2 linked regions of the Pararoseomonas sp. SCSIO 73927 genome follow. The protein of the gene in region 2 interacts with the protein of the main gene of each other region in a pairwise test. Links are inferred from orthologs where the notes say so. Each region holds a gene or a part of one and is shown on either strand. Other genes may lie near its edges.

Evidence for each region.
Region 1: the proteins of VQH23_RS00805 (region 2) and VQH23_RS10110 interact in binary tests that used the Escherichia coli proteins (3 or more experiments, as listed by UniProt). The link is inferred for Pararoseomonas sp. SCSIO 73927 from one-to-one orthologs.

The regions. Positions count from the first base shown.
Region 1 is NZ_CP146232.1:2,135,798-2,139,023, reverse strand. Bases 115-3,113 are described here. They hold VQH23_RS10110 (ABC-F family ATP-binding cassette domain-containing protein), read right to left. Parts: upstream 2,557-3,113; coding sequence 673-2,556; downstream 115-672. Other genes in these bases: nhaA (Na+/H+ antiporter NhaA), read left to right, coding at 2,695-3,113; VQH23_RS10115 (DinB family protein), read right to left, coding at 115-650. In the rest of the region: VQH23_RS10120 (nuclear transport factor 2 family protein), read right to left, coding at 1-5; more of VQH23_RS10115, read right to left, coding at 57-114; more of nhaA, read left to right, coding at 3,114-3,226. UniProt on the Escherichia coli protein: Genetic data indicate it may be involved in ribosome assembly or function.
Region 2 is NZ_CP146232.1:140,992-144,632, forward strand. The notes cover bases 216-3,629. They hold VQH23_RS00805 (2-oxoglutarate dehydrogenase E1 component), read right to left. Parts: upstream 3,311-3,629; coding sequence 416-3,310; downstream 216-415. Other genes in these bases: odhB (2-oxoglutarate dehydrogenase complex dihydrolipoyllysine-residue succinyltransferase), read right to left, coding at 216-391. In the rest of the region: more of odhB, read right to left, coding at 1-215. UniProt on the Escherichia coli protein: E1 component of the 2-oxoglutarate dehydrogenase (OGDH) complex which catalyzes the decarboxylation of 2-oxoglutarate, the first step in the conversion of 2-oxoglutarate to succinyl-CoA and CO(2).

The sequences.
Region 1 (3,226 bases), 2.0 Mb from region 2 along the record:
GTCATGGCCCTACCCTCCCGGGAAGGACAGTGCCGCGGCGGCGCGTCAGGCCGCAATCATTCCGGAAGGGTGTCGGATCGGTCCCAGACGGTCCTCTCCGTCCAGCCCAGCGCCGAGAACTCGGCGGCGCGCAGGGGCGCCTCCTCGGCGGCGTAGAACTCGTCCAGCTGCGGCGGTGCCACGCGCGTGCCGCTGAGCATGGCGTGTGCCTGGCCGCGATGGTGGATGTCGTGCTGGAACAGGTGCAGCAGCAGCCGGTCCATCCGCTCGTGCTGGACCCGGCTGCCGCGGTGCACGGCCACGATCCGTGCCAGCCCCGCCGCGTCCAGCGCCTCGGCGATCGCGATCAGCCGCGCATCCACCGCCGCCTGCGCCGCCTTCAGCGCGGCCACGGTGGCGCAGGGCTCCGGGTCCGCCCAGGCGGCCGGCCCCAGCGTGCCGCCCTCCATCGCGTCCACGTAGAAGCGGTCGATGACCAGGATGTGGTTCAGCGTCGCCCGCAGGCTCGGGAAGAAGCCGGTTCGCGGCGCCACGAACTCCGCCTGCGACAGTCCCTCGCAGGCCGTCAGCAGGCGGTGGTTGGCCCAGGCGTTGTTTCGGGCCATGGCGCGATAGGGCAGGGCAGCATGGTGCAGAGACGGGGCGTCCATGCGCCCAGCCTGCCATGCCGGGTCAGGCGGCTTCCAGCTTCTCGCTCAACTCCAGCCACTCCTCCTCCAGCTTCGCCACCGTGGCGGCGATGGCGGCGCGGCGGGTATTGGCCCAGGCGATGTCGGAGGGCTTGAAGCGGGCATAGGTCCCGGTGTCGGAGAGCTTCCTCTCCAGCAGCCCGTCCTCCAGGCGCAGCTTCTCCATTCGCGCCTCGATCTCCTTCACCCGCTCCCGGATCGGGGCCAGGGCGGCGCGTGCCGCCGCCCGGCTCGCGGCGGTGGGCTTGGCCGGCGCGGCGGGGTCGCCCTTGGCGGCCCGCGCCTCGCGCCGGTCGTCCCGCGCGCGGTTCGCCAGCCAGGCCCGGTAGTCGTTCAGGTCTCCGTCGAAGGGCGAGACCTTGCCGTCTGCCACCAGCCAGAGCCGGTCGGCCGCCAGCTCCACCATGTGCGGGTCGTGGGTGATCAGCACCACGGCGCCCTTGTAGTCCGCCAGGGCCCGGACCATCGCCTCGCGCGCGTCGATGTCCAGGTGGTTCGTCGGCTCGTCCAGGATCAGCAGCTGCGGTGCGTCCCGCGTGGTGATGGCCAGCATTAGCCGCGCCTTCTCCCCGCCCGAGCAGTTGCGGATGAGGGTGGTGGCCCGGTCCTCGTCCAGCCCGAAGCGCGCCAGCTGGGACCGCGCCTGCGTCACCGTCGCCTGCGGTGGCATCGCCGCCTGCATGTGGGACAGCGGCGTGCCCTCCGGGTCCAGCGCCTCCGCCTGGTGCTGGTCGAAGTAGCCGATCTTCAGCCGCTGGGTGCGCTTCACCTCGCCGGAGCGCGCCTCCAGCTTCCCGGCGATGAGCTTCGCGAGAGTGGACTTGCCGTTGCCGTTGGCGCCGAGCAGCGCGATCCGGTCATCCTGGTCCAGCCGCAGCCCAAGGCCGGAGAGGATGGTGCGGTTCCCGTAGCCCACGCTCGCGTCGTACATCGTCAGGATCGGCGGCGGCACCTCCGGCGGGTCCGGGAACTCGAACCGCGTGGACCCGTCCTCCGCCACCTCGATCACCGGCGGCAGCTTCTCGATCGCCTTCAGACGGGACTGAGCCTGCCGCGCCTTCGTCGCCTTGGCGCGGAACCGGTCCACGAAGGCCTGCATGTGCGCGCGCTGGGCCAGCACCTTCTCGTTCAGCGCGGCCTGCTGCGCCATCCGCTCCCCGCGGATCCGCACGAACTCCGAGTACCCGCCGGGGTAGGTGGTGATCTTGCCCCGGTCCAGGTGCGCGATGCTGTCCACGCACTCGTCCAGCACCTCCCGGTCGTGGGAGATGATGATGGCCGCACCCGGGAAGCGGCGGAGCCACCCCTCCAGCCAGATCGTGGCCTCCAGGTCCAGGTGGTTCGTCGGCTCGTCCAGCAGCAGCAGGTCCGGCTCCAGGGACAGCGCGCAGGCCAGCGCCACGCGCATCCGCCAGCCGCCGGAGAACTCGCGCACGGTGCGCTGCTGCGCCTCCGCGTCGAACCCCAGCCCCGCGAGAACGGTGGCCGCCCGCGCCGGCGCCGCATCGGCCCCGATCGCGATCAACCGCTCCTGCACCTCCGCCAGCCGGGTGGGATCGCCGTTCTCCATCTCGTGCAGCAGTTCGGACCGCTCCGTGTCCGCCGCCAGCACCGTCTCCAGCAGCGACACCTCCGTCCCCGGCTGCTCCTGCGCCACATGCGCCATGCGGGCGCGGGCGGCGATCCGCACCTCACCGCCATCGGGCTGCAAGGTGCCGGTCACCACCCGGAACAGGGTGGATTTCCCCGTCCCGTTCCGCCCCACCAGCCCCAGCTTGCGCCCGGGGTCCAGCTGCAGGTTCGCGCCGTCGAGAAGGGTGCGCCCGGCCATGCGGATGGTCAGGTCGCGAAGGGCAAGCACCGTCATGCCCGGCTTCTACCGCGCCGCCCCCGGCAACGGAACGCTGATGATGCGCCGCATCATTTCAGGAGGAACCCTGGAATGTTCCTTCCCCCCGCCGCCGCCCGTGCTAGGGGCCATCCCCCGCCACGAAACGGAGTCCCGATGGTCCAGGCCGCCCACCACGATACCCGGCCCAGCGCCCTGCGCCGCTTCCTCGAAGGGCAGTCCTCCGCCGGGCTGGTGCTGATGGGGGCCGCCGCCCTCGCCCTGGTCATCGCGAACACCCCGCTCAACACCGCCTACCAGGGCGTGCTGCACGCCTATCTCGGCCCCCTCTCGGTCGAGCACTGGATCAATGATGGCCTGATGGCGGTCTTCTTCCTGCTCGTCGGCCTGGAGATCAAACGCGAAGCCCTGGACGGCCAGCTCTCCACCTGGCCCCGCCGCGCCCTGCCCGGCATCGCCGCGGCCGGCGGCATGGCCGTGCCCGCCCTGGTCTTCCTCGCCTTCAACCCCGGGGAATCCGCCCATGGCTGGGCCATCCCGGCCGCCACGGACATCGCCTTCGCGCTCGGCGTCATCTCGCTCCTCGGCAAGCGCGTCCCGGCGTCGCTCCGCGTCTTCCTCGCGGCGCTCGCCATCATCGACGACCTCGGCGCCGTGGTGATCATCGCGCTGTTCTACACCTCCGGCC
Region 2 (3,641 bases):
CATGGGCGGAGGTGGCGGTCGTCGGCTCCGCGCCGCCGGGGCGGGAGACGGGGCCGGTGACCGGCTTCGGCTCCTCGACCTTCGGGCCGCTCGCCGGGGCAGCGGCGGGGGTGGCAGCGGCAGCGGGGGCCGCGGGCTTGGCGGCGGGAGCACCGGCGCCGGCGCCGAGCGTGCCGAGCAGGCCGCCGACCTCGACCTCGGCGCCCTCATCGGCGGAGATGCTCTCGACGGTGCCGGCGGAGGGGGCGTTGACCTCCACCGTCACCTTGTCCGTCTCCAGCTCGACCAGCGGCTCGTCGGCGGCGACCGATTCGCCCACCTTCTTCAGCCAGCGGGCCACGGTGGCCGTGGTGACGCTCTCGCCCAGGGTGGGCACCAGGATCTCGGTCATCGTGTTTTCCTCAGCCCAGCCCGCTCAGCTCAACCCGAGCGCCTGGCGAACGAGCGCTTCCTGCTGCTGCGCGTGGACCTTGGCAAGCCCCGTCGCGGGGCTGGCCGCGGCCGGGCGGCCGACATAGACCGGCCGCGTGGCCTTTCCGCCCACCTGCTTCAGCACGCCCTCGATCCGCCGGTCGATGTACGTCCAGGCGCCCATGTTCTCCGGCTCCTCCTGGCACCACACGACCTCGGCGTTCTTGTAGGGCGCCAGGGCCTTGGGCAGGGAGATGCTGGGGAAGGGATAGAGCTGCTCCACCCGGATGATCGCCACGTCCTTCACGCCCTTGTCCCGGCGCTCCTGCAGCAGGTCGTAGTAGACCTTGCCGGTGCAGAGGACGACGCGCTTCACCCCCTCCGGCGCCTCGATCGTGTCGGTCTCGCCGATCACGGTCTGGAAGCGGCTGCCCGGGCCGAACTCGGCCAGCGGGGAGACGGCCAGCTTGTGCCGCAGCAGCGACTTCGGCGTCATCAGGATCAGCGGCTTGCGGTAGTTCGCCCGCATCTGCCGCCGTAGCGCGTGGTAGTAGTTGGCGGGGGTGGTGATGTTGCCCACCCGCATGTTCCGCTCCGCGCAGAGCTGGAGGTAGCGCTCCAGCCGGGCGGAGGAGTGCTCGGGACCCTGCCCCTCATAGCCGTGCGGCAGCAGCATCACGAGGCCGGACATGCGCAGCCACTTCGTCTCGGCGGAGGCGATGAACTGGTCGATGATGACCTGCGCGCCGTTCGCGAAGTCGCCGAACTGCCCCTCCCACAGAACCAGCGTGTTCGGGTCGGCCAGGGAGTAGCCGTAGTCGAAGCCCAGCACCCCGAACTCGGAGAGCAGGGAGTTGAAGGCCTCCAGCCGCTGCTGCCCCTCGCGGATGTTGTTCAGCGGCACGTACTCGGCCTGCGTCGCCTGATCGATGAGGTAGGCGTGGCGTTGGGAGAAGGTGCCGCGCTGCACGTCCTCGCCCGAGAGGCGGACGCGGTGGCCGTCCAGCAGCAGGGTGCCGAAGGCCAGCGCCTCGCCGGTCGCCCAGTCGATGCCCTCGCCCGTCTCGATGGCCTGCTTCTTGGCCTCCAGCTGGCGCAGGATCTTCGGGTTGGCCCCGAAGCCCTCCGGCACGCGGGAGAGGGCGGCGCCCACCTCGCGCAGCACGCCGGTCTCTACCGCCGTGTCGGTGTCCGTCTCCGGCTCGTCGTTGCCGGGGGCCTTCAGCCCGGTCCAGTGTCCCTCCAGCCAGTCCGCCTTGTTCGGCTTGAAGGTCTGGCTGGCCTGGAAGGCCTCGTCCATCTTCGCGAAGAAGGCGTCCTGGATGGCCTTGGCCTCGGCCTCGGGGATGGAGCCCTCCGCGGCCAGCTTCCCCGCGTACTTCGTGCGGGTGGTCGGCGTCTCCTTGATGCGGGCGTACATCAGGGGCTGGGTGAAAGCCGGCTCGTCGCTCTCGTTGTGGCCGTGGCGGCGGTAGCAGACGATGTCCAGCACCACGTCGGAGCAGAACTTCATCCGGAACTCGGTGACCAGGCGGGCGGCGAAGACCACCGCCTCCGGGTCGTCCCCGTTCACGTGCAGGATCGGCGCCTGCACGGACTTGGCGATGTCCGTGCAGTAAAGGCCGGAATAGGCGTGGGCCGGGGTGGTGGTGAAGCCGATCTGGTTGTTCGTCACCACGTGGATCGTGCCGCCGGTGCGGTAGCCGATGAGCTGGCTCATCGCCATCGTCTCGTAGACCACGCCCTGGCCGGCGAAGGCCGCGTCGCCGTGCAGCAGGATGCCCATCACGGAGGTACGGGCCTTGGTGTCGCCCGCCATGTCCTGGCGCGCGCGCACCTTGCCCGCGACCACCGGGTCCACCGCCTCCAGGTGGGAGGGGTTGGGCTGGAGGGAGAGGTGGACCTGCCGGCCCTCGATCTCGATGTCGGTGGAGGTGCCGAGGTGGTACTTCACGTCGCCCGAGCCCTGCACATCCTCCGCATGGCCCGCGCCCTTGAACTCGGCGAAGACCTGCGTGAACGGCTTCTTCACCACGTTCACCAGCGTGGAGAGGCGGCCGCGGTGGGCCATGCCGATGGCGATCTCGTTCACGCCCTGCTTCGCGCCGGCGGCGATCACCGCCTGCACGGCGGGGATGGTGCTCTCGCCGCCCTCGAGCCCGAAGCGCTTGGTGCCCACGAACTTCTTGGCGCAGTAGGCCTCGAAGCCTTCCGCGGCCGTCAGCTGCTCCAGGATGGTGCGCTTGTCCTCGGCCTTGAAGGCATTCTTCCAGGGCGCGCCCTCGATGCGCTGCTGGATGAAGGCCTTCTGCTCGGGGTCCTGGATGTGCATGAACTCGACGCCGATCGAGCCGCAGTAGCTGGCCTTCAGGATCGCGAGGACCTCGCGCAGCGTCGCCGTCTCGCGGCCCAGCACCTTGTCGATGAAGATCGGGCGGTCCAGGTCGGAATCCGAGAAGCCGTAGGTCTTCGGATCCAGCTCGGTGTGCGGCTTCTTCTTCTGCAGGCCCAGCGGATCGAGGTCCGCCTCCAGGTGGCCGCGCACGCGATAGGCGCGGATGAGCATCAGGGCGCGGAGGGAATCCACCACCTGCTGACGGCTGGCGGCCGGGTCGGCGGCGGGCGCCGCCGCGGCGGGGGCGGGCTTCTCGCCCTTGCCACCCTTGGCCGGGGGCGGTGCCTCCGGCTCCGGCGCGAAGCCGCCGCGCGGGCGCGGGGCCCAGGAGGCGCCGGTCGCGTCCTCCAGCACCGCGCGCGCGTCGTCGTTCAGCGCGGCAAAGAGCTCGGCGAAGGAGGGGTCCACGCTGTCGGGGGCCTGCACCCAGCGGGCGTAAAGGTCCGCGAGGAAGGTGGCGTTCGCCCCCGTCATCGCGCTGGCTAGGATATCCACTCCGGGCATGGTCTTCCGCTTCTCGGCTTCTCGGCTGGGGGACTTAGGCGGGGATCGGGGCAGGTCTGTGGCAGGGGGCCACGGCCGGGGCAATTCTCACCCCTTCCGGCCGGCAACGGCGCCACGCAATTTCCGGACCTGCTTCCGCTGTCATCTCGTTTCTCCCGGGGTCTCCACCCGGGCTCCCGCGCACCAATTGGGCTTCGGCGCGCCGCTTGTCACCCGTCTTACCGGCATGTCAGGGCGGCGCAAGGCGGGGAAGGCCAACAAAGCCGGGAGATGCGGCAAGGCCGCCCCCGGAAGGGAGCGGCCCCGTTGGAGCGGTTCTGTCGGAGCGGTT